One region of the Labrys sedimenti genome, then DNA from elsewhere that is predicted to be linked to it. Evidence: predicted binding sites of a transcription regulator. Region 1 holds the regulator's gene; the other holds the start of a gene.
What was found. The regulator PhoB, encoded in region 1, activates phosphate uptake and scavenging genes when phosphate is short. The targets are predictions, from matches to a motif close to TGTCATNNANCTGTCAT.

Region 1 (7,567 bases):
TCATCTTCGGCATGTGGGGGTCCCTGATCGTGGCGCCGATCCTGGCCCAGACGATCTATCCGCCGATCATCTCCATCCTCTCGCACGTGCCGGTGCTCGGCTATCTGTTCAAGGGCCCCACCAACGGCGCCGGCATGCTCACGGCCGGCATCATCCTGGCCCTGATGATCATTCCCTTCATCACCGCGATGTTCGTCGAGATCCTCGAAGCCGTGCCCGCCATGCTGAAGGAATCGGCCTATGGCGTCGGCGCCACCACCTATGAGGTCTTCCGCAACGTCTCGGTGCCCTATGGCCGCACGGCCCTGGTCGGCGCCGTCATGCTCGGCTTCGGCCGCGCTTTGGGCGAGACGATGGCGGTGACCTTCGTGATCGGCAACGCCAACCGAATATCGGCATCGCTGTTCTCCTCGGGCGCGACCATCGCCTCCACCATCGCCAACGAATTCCCGGACGCACCGGCCGGCTCGCTGCGCAGCCAGTCGCTGCTGGAGCTGGGCTTCGTCCTCTTCGTGATTTCCTTCATCGTGCTTGCGATCTCCCGCATGCTCGTGCGCACCAACGCCAAGTAAGGGAGAGCATCATGGCCAATCTCGCCCAAGGCAGCGCCCGTCTCGCCCGCCGCCGCGCCCTCGACTATGCCTACAAGGTCGTCTCCATCAGCTTTGCCGCTATCTCCCTGCTGGCGCTGGCATGGATCCTGTTCACGCTGCTGCGTGAGGGGCTGCCCTCGCTGACCATGGACCTCTTCACCAAGGACATGGCCGATGGCGGCCTGCGCAACGCCATCGTCGGCTCTCTCGTCATGGTGCTGCTCGCCCTCCTGATCGGTGCGCCGATCGGCATCATGGCCGGCACCTTCCTCGCCGAGGCTGGCCGCGGCAGCAAATTCGCCGATGCGGTGCGCTTCATCAACGACATTCTGCTCTCCGCGCCGTCCATCCTGATCGGCCTGTTCGTCTACCAGATGATCGTGGTGGCAACGGGCGGCTTCTCCGGCTGGGCCGGCGTGATCGCCCTCGCCATCATCATCCTGCCGGTGGTCGTGCGCACCACCGAGGACATGCTGGCCCTGGTGCCGACCAGCCTGCGTGAAGCCGCCTTTGCCCTGGGATCGCCGATGTGGAAGGTCATCACCTTCGTAACCTGGCGCTCGGCCCGTACCGGTATCGTCACCGGCATCCTGCTGGCCTTGGCCCGCGCCGCCGGCGAGACGGCACCGCTGCTGCTTACAGCCTTCGGCAATTCCAACTGGTCGCTCAACCTCGGCAACGCATTTGCCAGCTTGCCGGCAGCCATCTACCAGCTCGCGCCCTATCCCGACCCCAAGGCCGTCTCGGTGGCCTGGAGTGGCGCCCTCCTCATCACGGCCGGCGTGTTGGCGCTCAATATCCTGACCCGCTTCGTGCTCGCTCCCAAGAAATGAGTGCTCCCATGTCCGCTACCCCCCAAGCCTCCATCGCGGTTGCCGAACGCCCGATCGCTGATCCAGCCGCCGCCGTGAAGCTCAAGGTCGAGAATCTCGACTTCTATTATGGCGAGAAGCATGCGCTCAAGGGCATCAACCTCGACATGATCGACCGGCAGGTCACTGCCATGATCGGTCCCTCCGGCTGCGGCAAGTCGACCCTGCTGCGCGTGCTCAACCGCATGTACGACCTCTATCCGGGGCAGACCGCCAAGGGCCGCGTGCTGCTCGACGGCCAGAACGTCATCGGCAAGGAAATCGATCCGGCCGTGCTGCGCGCCCGCATCGGCATGGTGTTCCAGAAGCCGACGCCCTTCCCGATGTCGATCTATGACAATATCGCCTTCGGCGTGCGCCTGCATGAGTCCATCTCCAAGGCGGAGATGGACCAGCGCGTCGAGTGGTGCCTCACCAAGGCCGCCTTGTGGAACGAGGTCAAGGACCGCCTGCACGCTTCGGCCCTCGGCATGTCCGGCGGCCAGCAGCAGCGCCTGTGCATCGCCCGCACCATCGCGGTGAAGCCCGAAGTCGTGCTGCTGGACGAGCCGACCTCCGCACTCGATCCGATCTCGACCGCCAAGATCGAGGAACTGATCGACGAATTGAAGCGGGACTTCACCATCGTCATCGTCACGCACAATATGCAGCAGGCGGCGCGCTGCGCGGATGTGACGGCCTTCTTCTATCTGGGCGACCTCATCGAGGTCGGCCAGACCAACAAGATGTTCACCACCCCGAACGACAGCCGTACGCAGGACTACATCACCGGCCGCTTCGGCTGATTCCCGGCCAGCGTCGAATTCATTTGGAGGCGGCATGTCCGACCATATCGTTACATCCTTCGACCAGGAACTGCGCGAACTGCGCAACATGATCGCCGAAATGGGTGGCTACGCCGAGAAGAGCGTGGCCGACAGCGTCGAAGCCCTGCTCAAGCGTGACACCCAGCGCGCCAAAGCGGTGATCGATCTCGATGCCGCGATCGACAAGCTGCAGCGCCAGGTCGAGGACCGGGCCATCCTGATCATCGCCAAGCGCCAGCCGCTGGCCCTCGACCTGCGCGAAATCGTCTCGGCCCTGCGGGTGGCCAATGACCTCGAACGGATCGGCGACCTCGGCAAGAACGTCGCCAAGCGCGTGGTGGCCATCCACAGCCACGCCCAGCCGGCCCAGCTCTTCGGCGGTTTCGATCACATGGCCGACCTGGTGCTCGAGCAGCTCAAGCAGGTGCTCGATGCCTTCGCCCAGCGCAACGTCGAGGAAGCGCTCTCGGTCTGGCGCTCGGACGGCGAGATCGATGCGATGTATACCTCGCTGTTCCGCGAATTGCTGACCTACATGATGGAAGATCCGCGCAATATCGGCTTCTGCACCCATCTGCTGTTCTGCGCCAAGAACATCGAGCGCATCGGCGACCACGCCACCAACATCGCCGAGACGGTGCACTATTTGGTCACCGGTGAATCGCCGGCCGGCGAGCGGCCCAAGGCGGACAACAGCACCGATCTTGTCGATCTTCCTGTGCCGGCTAAATAACAAGGGATAGGCCATGCCTCCCAAGGTTCTGATCGTCGAGGACGAAGAAGCCCTGACTCTGCTGCTGCGCTACAATCTCGAAGCCGAAGGCTATGAGGTCGATAGCGTCGCACGCGGAGACGATGCCGAGATTCGGCTGCGCGAAAGCGTGCCGGACCTCGTCCTGCTCGACTGGATGTTGCCGGGCCTGTCCGGCATCGAATTGTGCCGGCGCATCCGCATGCGGCCGGAAACCGAGCGCCTGCCGGTGATCATGCTCACGGCGCGCGGCGAGGAAACCGAACGCGTGCGTGGCCTTGCCACCGGCGCCGACGACTATGTCGTCAAGCCCTTCTCGGTGCCCGAACTCTCGGCCCGCGTGCGTGCCTTGCTGCGCCGGGCCAAGCCCGATCACGTCGCCTCCCTGCTCAAGGCCGGCGACATCTCGCTCGACCGGGAGACCAAGCGTGTCCATCGCGGCAATCGCGAGATCCGCCTCGGCCCGACCGAGTTCCGCCTGCTCGAATTCCTAATGCAGGCGCCGGGACGGGTGTTCGCGCGCGAGCAGTTGCTCGACAGCGTCTGGGGCCGCGACGTCTATATTGACGAGCGCACGGTCGACGTGCATGTCGGCCGCCTGCGCAAGGCGATGAATCGCACCCGCGAGATCGATCCGATCCGCACCGTGCGTGGCGCCGGCTATTCCTTCGACGAGACCTTCGCCAAGCAATCCTGAGGGCGGTTTGCGGGCATTGCCCGCCCGCTTCCTTTCGCCAAGGCTGCGCGACGTAGTGAGTAATACCAGCACGCTTTGAGTTCGACTCATCAACGTCATTGCGAGCGAAGCGAAGCAATCCAAGAGCCCTGAACTCCAGGCCTGCGAGTTCCTGGATTGCTTCGCTTCGCTCGCAATGACGGGTCGGGGATTGCGCGAGTTGGTGTAAGGGTGAGCATCAGTGTCTGACCAGTTCTCTGGCCACGCAATCACGCCCCCAGATCCGCCAGGCGTCCCTGCAGATAGCGGCGGATGGCCGGGTCGCTCTCCAGGCCGATCGCCCGCGAATAGGCATTGCGGGCCTCTTCCGGCTTCGCCGCCCGCGCCAGCAAGTCGGCACGCGCTGCCCAATAGGGCTGGTAATCGATGATGCGTCCGTCGCCGGCGACCTCGTCGAGCGCGTCCAGACCAGCCTGCGGCCCCGCAAGGCGGCCCAGCGCCACGGCCCGGTTGATGGCGGCCACCGGAGAAGCGGTCAGCAGGACCAGGGCTTCATACAGCGTGACGATCGCGGCCCAGTCCGTCGCCGCGCAGATGCGTCGATGAGCATGGGCCGATTGCAGCGCGGCTTCCAGCTGATAGCGGCCGATCTGGCGGACCTGGCCGGCCCGGGCAAGCAAGGCCTCGGCCTCCTCGATCAGCCCGGCATCCCAGAGCGCGGTATCCTGCTGCTCCAGCGGAATATAATCGCCACCCGGGCCGCGGCGTGCCGCTCGCCGCGCTTCGGCGTGCAGCATCAGCGCCAGCAGTCCCAGCACTTCTGCCTCGCCGGGCAGGAGCGAGGCCAGCAGCCGGCCGAGCCAGATACCTTCCGCCGACAGATTGCGCTCGCGGGCGTGAGCCCCTTCCGGATCGGCCCAGCCCTCGGCATAGACGGCGTAGACGGCCGCCAGCACCGCATCGAGGCGGCCGGGCAGCTCGTCGGGCTCCGGGATGCGGAAGGGAATGCCGGCCTGCTTGATCTTGGCCTTGGCCCGCACCAGCCTCTGGCCCATCGCAGTGGGTGAGACCAGGAAGGCGCTGGCGATCGCGCCGGCATCGAACCCCAATATCACCTGCAGGATCAGGGGCGCACGCACGGAAGCATCGAGAGAGGGATGGGCGCAGGCGAACATCAGGCGCAGGCGCTCGTCGGGCACGGCATGCCGCTCGCCCTGCTCCGAGGCGAGGGCCTCGACATGGCGGATGACCGCGTCCGCCTTTTCGCCGCGCAGCCTGGCGCGGCGGGCCGCATCGATCTGGCGGCGGCGGGCCGCGGTCAGGAGCCAGGCCTCGGGATTGGCGGGCACGCCGCCCGCCGGCCAATGTTCCAAGGCTGCCGCGAAGGCGTCGGCCAGGGCGTCCTCCGCCCCCGCAATGTCGCTCGAGCGTGCCGCAAGAAGTGCGACGAGACGGCCATAGCTGCGTCGCGCCACGACTTCGGCAAGGTCGGCAGCGGGGGCCGAAGACACCGGCTCGGCTCGTTTGCTCAATAGTCCTTCGGGTCCCATATCGGCCGGACCTCGATGGTCCCGATGGCCGCGCTCGGGCAGCGCGCCGCCCAGCCGATCGCGGCATCCAGGTCCGGCACGTCGATGATGTAGAAGCCGCCGAGCTGCTCACGGGTGTCGGCAAAGGGACCGTTGAGCACCTGGCTCTTGCCGTCGGCGATACGCACGGTGGTGGCCGAAGCCGTCGGACGCAAGCGGCTCCACGGTCCCAGGCTGCCGGACGACTGGAGCGCCTGCGTGTAGGCTTGGTAGGCGGCCAGGATCTGCTGCTTGTTGGCGGGATCCGCCTTCAGCATGGCTTCTTCGTTGCTGTAGATCAGAATTGCGAACTGCATGGGTTCCTCCTGTCTCTGCCGGCGCATGATGCGCCGGCATGACAATGACGCGCCATCCCGTTCGCTTTCGACAGCGGCAGGAAAATTATGCGCTTGCCTTGGTAAGCTGCTCGATCTCGGCCGATCCGAGATTGAGCTCGGTCGCCTTGATCAGGTCGGCGAGCTGCTCGACGCTGGTGGCACTGGCGATCGGAGCGACGATCCCGGGCCTTGCGATCAGCCAGGCTATGGCAATCTGGGCCGGCGTGGCGTTCTTGGCCGCGGCCACCGCATCCAGGGCGGCAAGGATGCGCAGGCCCCGCTCGTTGAGGTAATTGCCCATGTCGCCGCCACGGGCATTGCTCTTGGCGAAATCGGCTTCGCTGCGATATTTGCCGGACAGGAAGCCCTTGGCCAACGAAAAATAGCTGGTCACGCCGATCTCGTTCTTGAGACAGAAAGCCTCGAGTTCGCGCTCATAACCGGAACGATCATAGAGATTATATTGTGTCTGCAAGTTCTCGAAGCGCGGCCACATCTCCTTGGTGCTGATCGCCAGCGCCTTGAACATGGTGTTGGCGCTATGATTGGAATTGCCGATCACCCGGACCTTGCCGTCCTTGACCAGCTCGGCATAGATGCCCAGCGTCTCCTCGAGTTCGACTTCCGGATCCTCCCAGTGGGAGAGATAGAGATCGATATAGTCGGTCTGCAGGCGCTTGAGCGAATCCTCCACCGCCTGGACGATGTAGGCACGCGACAAGCCCTTCTTGCCCGGCCCCATTTCCGAGCCGACCTTGGTGGTGATCACGATCTCGGCGCGATTGCCGCGAGCCTTCATCCATTTGCCGATGATCGCCTCGGATTCGCCGCCCTGATTGCCGGGAACCCAGGCTGAATAGACATCGGCAGTGTCGATCAGGTTGAAACCACCCCCGACGAAAGCATCGAGGACGGCGAAGGAGGCTTTCTCATCCGCGCTCCAGCCGAAGACATTGCCACCCAGGCCAAGCGGAGCAACCGACAGATCCGACCGTCCAATCGCACGTTTTTCCATGAATGCTCTCCATATTCATGACAACAAATGGGCCGTCCGGCACACGAGCGTGCCGGTTCGGGCTCAAGGGCCGCAGGGAGTTCAAATCGAATAGGTCAGCTCTTGTTCCCCGCCCCCTGCCTGACGCATCTCTTCCACCGACATGTTGTCGAGCAGGTTGGAAGAGAGGTCCCGCACACGCCGCATCAAAAGGCGTACAGTGCAACCTGGAACATCCGGGCAGTCGAGGCAAGGCTGATAAGCGGTATGGCTGGCGCAGGCGATCGGCGCGAGCGGACCGTCGAGAACCCGGATGGCATTGCCGACACTGATCTGGCTGGCCTCGCGCGCCAGCATGTAGCCACCGCCCTTGCCTTTCTTGGAGCGTACGATGCCGGCCACGCGCAACTCGCCCAGGATCGCGTCGAGAAACTTTTTGGGAATGCGGTTGGCTTCGGCGATTTCCTGGCTTTGCGCCGTCTCGCCGGCCGGCAGGCTGGCGAGGTGCGCCAGCGCCTTGAGACCATATTTGCCCTTGTTCGTCAGCATTGACCGATTCGCTCCACGCAGGACAAAGTCCATCCTGTCTATCACGAATATAGGGATTATGGACCGAATCGGTAAGAGCCATTGCTAGGAAGGTGGCAGCGCAACACCCCTTCTCCCCTTGCGGGAGAAGGTCCCGGCAGGGGGATGAGGGGAGCCGCGCAGACACACGTGAACTCGCCGCCAGCTATCCGGCATCACTTTGCTCGGACCCCGCCGCCGGCCGGCCCGGCGGTTCGGGCGACAGGTCCTCATAGAGCGTCTGGGCCTCGCTCGCCGGGCCGCGCCGATCGCCAAGGGCGAGAACGCGATAGACCCGCACGGTACGCTCCAGGGCGATGGTGAGGACGTCCCCCGCCTTGACGGCCTTGGCCGGGTTATCCGTGCGCGTACCGTTGAGGCGGACATGACCGTCCGCCACCA
Region 2 (7,567 bases), 890 kb from region 1:
CGAAGATTTCGACCACATCATAGCCGCCAATCTGCGCGGTGCCTTCGTCGCCTCCCAGGCCGCCGCCACTCATATGGCAGAAGGCGGGCGCATCATCTCCATCGGCTCCAACCTGGTCGGCCGCGTCGGGCGCGCCGGCATCGGTCTCTATGTCATGAGCAAGGCGGCCCTGACCGGCCTCAGCCAAGCCATGGCCCGGGACCTCGGCCCGCGCGGCATCACCGTCAACATCGTTCATCCCGGCCCGACAGATACCGACATGAACCCCGCCACCACCGAACGCGCCGACCAGGCACGGGCCGCGATGGCGATCCCCAGATATGGCGAGCCCGGGCAGATCGCTGGCCTGGTCGCCTGGCTGGCAAGTCCGGAGGCGCAATATGCCACGGGTGGCGCCTATACCATCGATGGCGGCACCAATGCTTGAGAGATCTTGTGCCGATACGCACAGCATGTTTCGGCCAAGTGTTGTTGAGAGGACACAGGCCTTGATTTTTGCGTGAAGACTAGCGGTTGACAGTCGTCCACCAGTTGAAGAATCCGAAGATCGGGGCTCTGTTCATTCAAGTGAGATCGAAGAATTTCGATCAAACCATTCGGGGCTTCATCATGCGTCGTCTTTTGACAGGCTTGGTCTTGGTGTCGAGCTTGAGCATCGCCTCAAGCTCGGCCAACGCAGCCAGTATCTTCGAGAAATTGTTCGGCAGCCCGCGCGAACCTGCCAATGCAGGCGCCGTCGCCGCCGTCTCGCCGATCCCGCGCGAGGTGGTGAGCTATAGCGGCCGCGAGAAGCCCGGCACCATCGTGGTCAATTCGCCGGAACGGCGGCTCTATCTTGTTCTCGAAGACGGCACGGCCATGCGCTACGGCGTCGGCGTCGGCCGCAAGGGCTTCGAATGGGGCGGCGTGCACCGCATCTCGCGCAAGGCCGAATGGCCTGGCTGGACGCCGCCGCCGCAGATGCGCAAGCGCCGGCCGGACCTGCCCGCCTACATGGCCGGCGGCATCCAGAACCCGCTGGGCGCCCGGGCGATGTATCTGGGATCCTCGCTCTACCGCATCCACGGCTCGAACGAGCCGCAGACCATCGGCCAGGCCGTGTCGTCGGGCTGCATCCGCATGACCAATGACGACGTCACCGACCTCTACGAGCGGGTGAAGGTCGGCACCAGGGTGGTGATCATCCGCGGCTGACGATCGTCGTCATCCCGCGCGCGATGTAGCATGTAATGCTGCGTCGCAGACGCGGGACCGTGCTCCGAATAGAGCGTCTCTCTCCTCCTGCGGTCCCGGCTCTGCGAAGCGTCACTACGTGCCGCATCGCGTCCGGGATGACCCTGGGCTACTGCGCCGTCCAGCCCCCGTCGACCGGCAGGGTGGTGCCGGTAATTTGCCTGGCGGCATCGCTGCACAGGAAAAGCGCGACGGCCGCGATTTCGTCGACCGTGACGAATTCCTTGGTCGGCTGTGCGGCGAGCAGGACGTCATGCTTGACCTGTTCCTCGGTCAGCCCACGTGCCTTCATCGTATCGGGAATCTGCTTTTCCACCAGCGGCGTCCAGACGTAGCCGGGGGCGATGGCATTGGCGGTGATGCCGTGCTCGGCGACCTCGAGGGCCACCGTCTTGATCAGGCCGGTAACGCCATGCTTGGCGGCGACATAGGCGGATTTGAACGGCGAAGCCACGAGAGCATGGGCCGATGACGTATTGATGATGCGGCCCCATTTGCGCTGCTTCATGCCCGGAATCGCTGCCTTGATGGCATAGAAGGAGGCGATCAGGTTGATGCGGGTGATCGCTTCCCACTTGTCGTCGGGAAACTCGTCGATCGGGGCGACATGCTGGATGCCCGCATTGTTGACCAGGATGTCGAGGCTGCCGAAAGCCTCCTCGGCCTCGTGGATCATGGCGGTGATTTCGGCCCCAACCATCATGTTCGCGCCGCTGTAGCGGCACTTCACGCCAAAATCCTTTTCGATTCCGACCCGCTCGCGCTCGATGGCATCGGCGTCGCCGAAACCGTTGATGGTGACGTTGGCCCCTTCGGCCGCCAGGGCTCGGGCAACGGCGAGGCCGATGCCGCTGGTCGAGCCGGTGACCAGGGCATTGCGGGAGGAGAGTTGGGCCATGTTCATCTCGTCAGGCAGGAGGTGGGAAGGTGCGGCGGACAGGACCGCCGGCCCGGAAGCTGGCATGGCCAGATGTCGCCTTTATTACACCGGCCCTCGGCTCCCAGAGCGCCTTGCAACGAGACGGGATCACCCAGAATCGCAAAGACGCTCGGGGGGACGATGAGTGGGAGCGAACAGGCGTTCAGGCATGAACGCGCTTTGCTCCAGCGGACATGGACCTGTCATGCTGCCATGCAACATAGGCCGAGATCCTCCCCGCTTTTCATGAAGGACATCCCGTGGATCAAGCCGAAGTCGTCAAGCGCGCCTATGCGATGCCGCTGACCAATCCCTCCTTCCCGCCCGGCCCCTACCGTTTCTTCGACCGCGAATACATCATCATCACCTACCGCACGACGCGCGAGGCGTTGGAAGCTGTGGTGCCCGCCCCGCTCGAGATCGACGAGCCGCTGGTGAAATACGAATTCATCCGCATGCCCGACTCGACCGGCTTCGGCGACTATACCGAGACCGGACAGGTCATTCCTGTGCGGTTCAAGGGTCAGCACGGCGCCTATGTCCATTCGATGTATCTGGACGACGATGCCCCCATCGCCGGTGGCCGCGAATTGTGGGGCTTTCCCAAAAAGCTGGCGACACCCAAGATCGTGCATGAGGGCGAAGTCATCGTCGGCACGCTTCATTACGGCAGCGTGCTCTGCGCGACCGGGACCATGGGCTATAAGCACCGCCTCGCCGACCGGCAGGCCGTGCTGGACTCGCTCGGCGCGCCCAACTTCCTCATCAAGATCATCCCGCATGTCGACGGGTCGCCGCGGATCTGCGAACTCGTGCGCTATTACCTCACCGACGTGACGCTCAAGGAAGCCTGGACGGCCCCGGCCGCGCTGGAGCTGCACGCCCATGTCATGGCCGATGTCAGCCGCCTGCCGGTGCTGGAGGTCGTCTCGGCCGTGCATTTCGTCGCCGACCTCACGCTCGGGCTCGGCGAGGTGGTGCACGACTATCTCGCCGCCCGCTGACCCAGCCTACCTGACCGGAGTTTCCACCGTGCTCGAACGCAATAGAGACAAGGCCGCGCGCGCCACCATCGAGGAGATCTCGGCACAATATGATCGCATCGCCCTGGTGTTCCAGGGCGGCGGCGCGCTTGGTGCCTACCAGGCCGGCGTCTACGAGGCGCTGGCCAATGCCGGCTGCGAACCGAATTGGCTCTCGGGTGTGTCCATCGGCGCCATCAACGCCTCGATCATTGCCGGCAACGAACCGCGCCACCGGCTACAGCGGCTCGAGCAGTTCTGGCAGACGATCTCCGGCCGCAAGATCTGGGCCTATACGCCGGAGGGCGATCTGTTTCGCGACATCCGCAACCGCACCAGTTCCTGGATCACCATGTCACAGGGCCAGCCCGGCTTCTTCAAGCCACGCCTGCCCAATCCCTGGCTGGAGCTTCCGGGAGCTGAAGGGGCCACCAGCTTCTACGACACCTCGGACCTGAAGCGGACGCTGGAAGAGGTTGTCGACTTCGACATCCTCAACGATGGCCGCAAGCGCCTGAGCGTCGGCGCCGTCAATGTGCGCACCGGCAATTTCGTCTATTTCGACACGGACGAGGTCCGCATCGGCCCCGAGCACATCATGGCCTCGGGCGCCCTGCCGCCAGCCTTTCCCGCCATTCGCATCGAGGGCGAATATTACTGGGACGGCGGCATCGTCTCCAACACGCCGCTGCAATATCTACTCGACCAGGAGGAGGAGCGCAGCTCGCTGGTGTTCCAGGTCGATCTCTTCAGCGCCCGCGGCACCCTGCCCCGCAGCATGCCGGACGTGCTCTCGCGCCACAAGGACATCATGTATTCGAGCCGTACGCGCCAGAACACCGACAATTTCCGGCGTATCCACAGCATCAAGACCCATCTGATCGATGCACTGAAGCGCGTGCCCAAGGATTTGCTGACGCGGGACGAACAGGCCCTCATCGACAACCACGCCAGGCTCGGCCTCGTCAACATCGTGCACCTGATCTACCAGCACAAGAACTACGAGGGCCACGCCAAGGACTATGAATTCTCCGGCACCTCGATGCGCGAGCATTGGGACATGGGGCTGGAGGACACGCAGCGCACGCTGCGCCATCGCCAATGGCTGCTGCCTCCCGTGGATGCCGAGGGCGGCATGGCGATCCACGACCTCCACCGCGAAGATCCCACCTGAGCAGGTAGCAGGGGCTGCCTCAGCGCTGCCCCGGCCTTTCGCGCGACAGGCCCTTCTCCTTGAGGTCGGCGAGATAGGAGGCCCAGCGGCTCTCCTTCTCCCGGCCCAATTCCGCAAGATAGGTCCAGGTAAACAGGCCGGTATTGTGCATGTCGTCGAAGGAAATGCGCACGGCATAGTTGCCGACCGGATCGAGGGCCAGGATGGCCACATTGATCTTGCCGCCCACCGTCTTGCGCTCGGCGGCACTGTGGCCCTGCACCTCGGCACTCGGCGACATCACGCGCAGCATCTCGGCGCTGAACATATGGGACTGGCCGTCGTCGAAACTCACGGTCAGGGTCTTCTTGTCCTTGGACAGGCGCAATTCGGTCGGCCAGGCCTTCGCGACGTCTCCGCTCACGGCATCTTCCCTTTTCTGTTCTGATCGCCACATAAGGAGAAGGCGGATGCTGCGCAAGTCGCAAACCCAAACCGAAGCTGTTTGAGCATTCGGCTCGGACTCTGCGACATAATGGCAGTTTGCCTAGACTATCATTGGTGTTTGTGCCGTCGTCGGCTTAGAAGAATACCAAAGGGGACATGCCCCTAAAGCGTCTTTCGATCCGGTGCCTTGCCAACCGTCGCAAGACGCATCGAAACAGGGAGTTGGAGCGGGAGGCTTTCATTCAAGAGCGCCTTGCTTCCGGGAGTATGAACGTGCTGGATGATCATGCCATGGCGGACATGCCGCCAATGATCGACCCTTTCGGGCGCGCGATCAATTACCTGCGTGTTTCCGTAACGGACCGCTGCGACTTTCGCTGCGTCTATTGCATGTCCGAGGACATGACCTTCTTGCCCAAGAAGGACCTGCTCACCCTCGAGGAGCTCGACAGGCTGTGCAGCGCCTTCATCGCCAAGGGTGTTCGCAAGCTGCGCTTCACCGGCGGCGAGCCGCTGGTGCGGCGCGATATCATGACTCTGTTCCGCTCGATCTCGCGCCATCTCGACAGTGGCCGGCTCGATGAGCTCACCGTGACCACCAACGGCTCGCAACTTGCCCGCTACGCCGCCGAACTCAAGGATTGCGGCGTCAAGCGCATCAACGTCTCGCTCGATACGCTGGATCCGGCCGCCTTCAAGGCGATCACCCGCTGGGGCGATTTCGCCAAGGTCATGGATGGCATCGACAAGGCCCAGGCAGCGGGCCTTGCGGTGAAGATCAATGCCGTCGCGATCAAGGGCATGACCGAGGACGAAGCGGTCGGCTTGATCGAATGGGCCCATGGCCGCGGCATGGATCTCACCTTCATCGAAGTGATGCCGATGGGCGACGTCACCGGGCATCGGGTTGACCAATATCTGCCGCTTTCGGTGCTGCGCGCCCAGCTGCTCGACACCTACACGCTGGATGACATTCCCTATAATACGGGAGGCCCGGCCCGATATGTGCGCGTTCGCGAGACCGGCGGCCGCCTCGGCTTCATCACGCCGATGACCCATAATTTCTGCGAGAGCTGCAACCGGGTGCGTGTCACCTGTACCGGCACGCTCTATATGTGCCTGGGTCAGGAAGATGCCGCCGACCTGCGCGCGCCCCTGCGTGCTTCCGAGGCCAACGATCTCCTCAACGCCGCCATCGATCGCGCTATCACCCGCAAGCCCAAGGGACATGACTTCGTCATCGACCGGCGCACCAGGCAGCCCGCCGTCAGCAGGCATATGAGCGTGACCGGCGGGTAAAGAGCGCCCGTGGTGACAAGCACGCTGCGTTGTGCGATTTTTCTGGGAGCGCGTACGTCCTCATCCGTTCTTTCCCTTCTCAAGCCGGGTGTTTCCAAGAGCGGACGAGGACGTCCGCGCTCCCGGGAAAACAACTTGTGGCCGGCAGGAAGGGTTGAAGACTCGGCCGGTTTGCCTTCCACTTGTCTCCCATAATGTCCAAGACCTTTGATGTAATCGTCGCCGGTGTCGGCGGCATGGGATCGGCCACCTGCTATCAGCTCGCCAAGCGGGGCGTGCGTGTACTCGGCCTCGAGAAATTCGAAATCGGCCATGCGATGGGCTCCTCGCATGGCCTGACGCGCATCCTGCGCCTCGCCTATTTCGAGGGCGAAGCCTATGTGCCCCTGGTGCAGCGGGCCCGGGAGTTGTGGATCGAGACCGGCAAGCTCACCGGCGAGCCGCTATTCTTCGAAGTCGGTGCGCTCGACATCGCCCATGAGGGCAGCGGCATCGTCGAGAAGGCACTCGAGGCCAGCCAGGCCCATGGCCTGGAGCACGAATTGCTCGATCGCGACGCCATCGAGGCACGCTATCCCTTCACGCTCGACCGCAATCATATCGGCCTCTATCAGCCCCAGTCGGGCTTCGTGGCTTCCGAGCGGGCCATCCTCGCCCATACGGCACTCGCCCTGCATCACGGCGCCGAGATTCACGGCTGCGAAGCCATGCTGGGCTGGGAGCCGACAGCGGATGGCGGGGTGCGCGTGACGACCGACCAGGGCAGCTACGAAGCCGGCAGGCTCATCCTGTCGCCCGGTGCCTGGATCGGGGAACTCGTGCCCGCGCTCAAGCGCTCGACCGAGGTGGTGCTGCAGACACTCGGCTGGTTCGCCCCTGCCCGGCCCTCCCTCTTCGACCTCTCCCATTTCCCGGTTTTCACGCTCGAAGCCGACGAGGGGCATTTCTACGGCTTCCCGCTCTGGCAGCATCCGGGATTCAAGCTCGGCTCCCCGCATTATGGCGGCGAAGCCTACGACCCCGACACGCCCAACCGGGAGCCTTCCCCCCGGCATCGCGAGCAATTGCGAGCCTGCCTCGCCAAACACATTCCGGGCGCCAATGGCGACCTGCTCGGCCTCAAGGCCTGCATGTATACGATGACGCCCGACGAGCATTTCATCATCGACACCCTGCCCGGCCACGAGCAGGTCATCGTCGCATCGCCCTGTTCGGGCCATGGCTACAAATTCGCCAGCGCCGTCGGCGAGGCCCTCGCCGAGCTCGCCACCACGGGCAGCAGCCGCCTCGACCTCGGCATGTTCAGCCTCGGGCGCTTTTCTTGAGATTCCCTCGGTTTGTCTTTGCCAAATCCTCAGACAAAGTATAGGTAAGTATTATTCTCTTACCTCCTGATTGCCCGCTGCCTGCCGGCGGCGATCTTTTGATTGCGCCTCCATGCCGCCCGCACAATCGCATTGGTCCGGAATCGTCGCGATGGTTCTCGCGACAGGG

Region 2: U1R88_RS10665 (acetoacetate decarboxylase) is a predicted target of PhoB. The motif match lies at 2,204-2,220, and genes of this name have one in related genera.

What each region holds. Positions count from the first base shown of each region.
Region 1 is NZ_JAXOUF010000002.1:24,474-32,040, reverse strand. It holds gene pstC (phosphate ABC transporter permease subunit PstC) at 1-572, shown strand, start outside; gene pstA (phosphate ABC transporter permease PstA) at 584-1,426, shown strand; gene pstB (phosphate ABC transporter ATP-binding protein PstB) at 1,435-2,250, shown strand; gene phoU (phosphate signaling complex protein PhoU) at 2,285-3,004, shown strand; gene phoB (phosphate regulon transcriptional regulator PhoB) at 3,018-3,719, shown strand; gene U1R88_RS06520 (RNA polymerase sigma factor) at 3,968-5,209, opposite strand; gene U1R88_RS06515 (YciI family protein) at 5,227-5,583, opposite strand; gene U1R88_RS06510 (aldo/keto reductase) at 5,669-6,619, opposite strand; gene U1R88_RS06505 (RrF2 family transcriptional regulator) at 6,701-7,147, opposite strand; gene U1R88_RS06500 (RNA-binding S4 domain-containing protein) at 7,332-7,567, opposite strand, start outside.
Region 2 is NZ_JAXOUF010000002.1:910,048-917,614, reverse strand. It holds gene U1R88_RS10680 (3-oxoacyl-ACP reductase family protein) at 1-427, shown strand, start outside; gene U1R88_RS10675 (L,D-transpeptidase) at 610-1,194, shown strand; gene U1R88_RS10670 (3-hydroxybutyrate dehydrogenase) at 1,343-2,131, opposite strand; gene U1R88_RS10665 (acetoacetate decarboxylase) at 2,413-3,156, shown strand; gene U1R88_RS10660 (patatin-like phospholipase family protein) at 3,185-4,348, shown strand; gene U1R88_RS10655 (gamma-butyrobetaine hydroxylase family protein) at 4,368-4,751, opposite strand; gene moaA (GTP 3',8-cyclase MoaA) at 5,066-6,073, shown strand; gene solA (N-methyl-L-tryptophan oxidase) at 6,268-7,398, shown strand; gene U1R88_RS10640 (DMT family transporter) at 7,511-7,567, shown strand, end outside.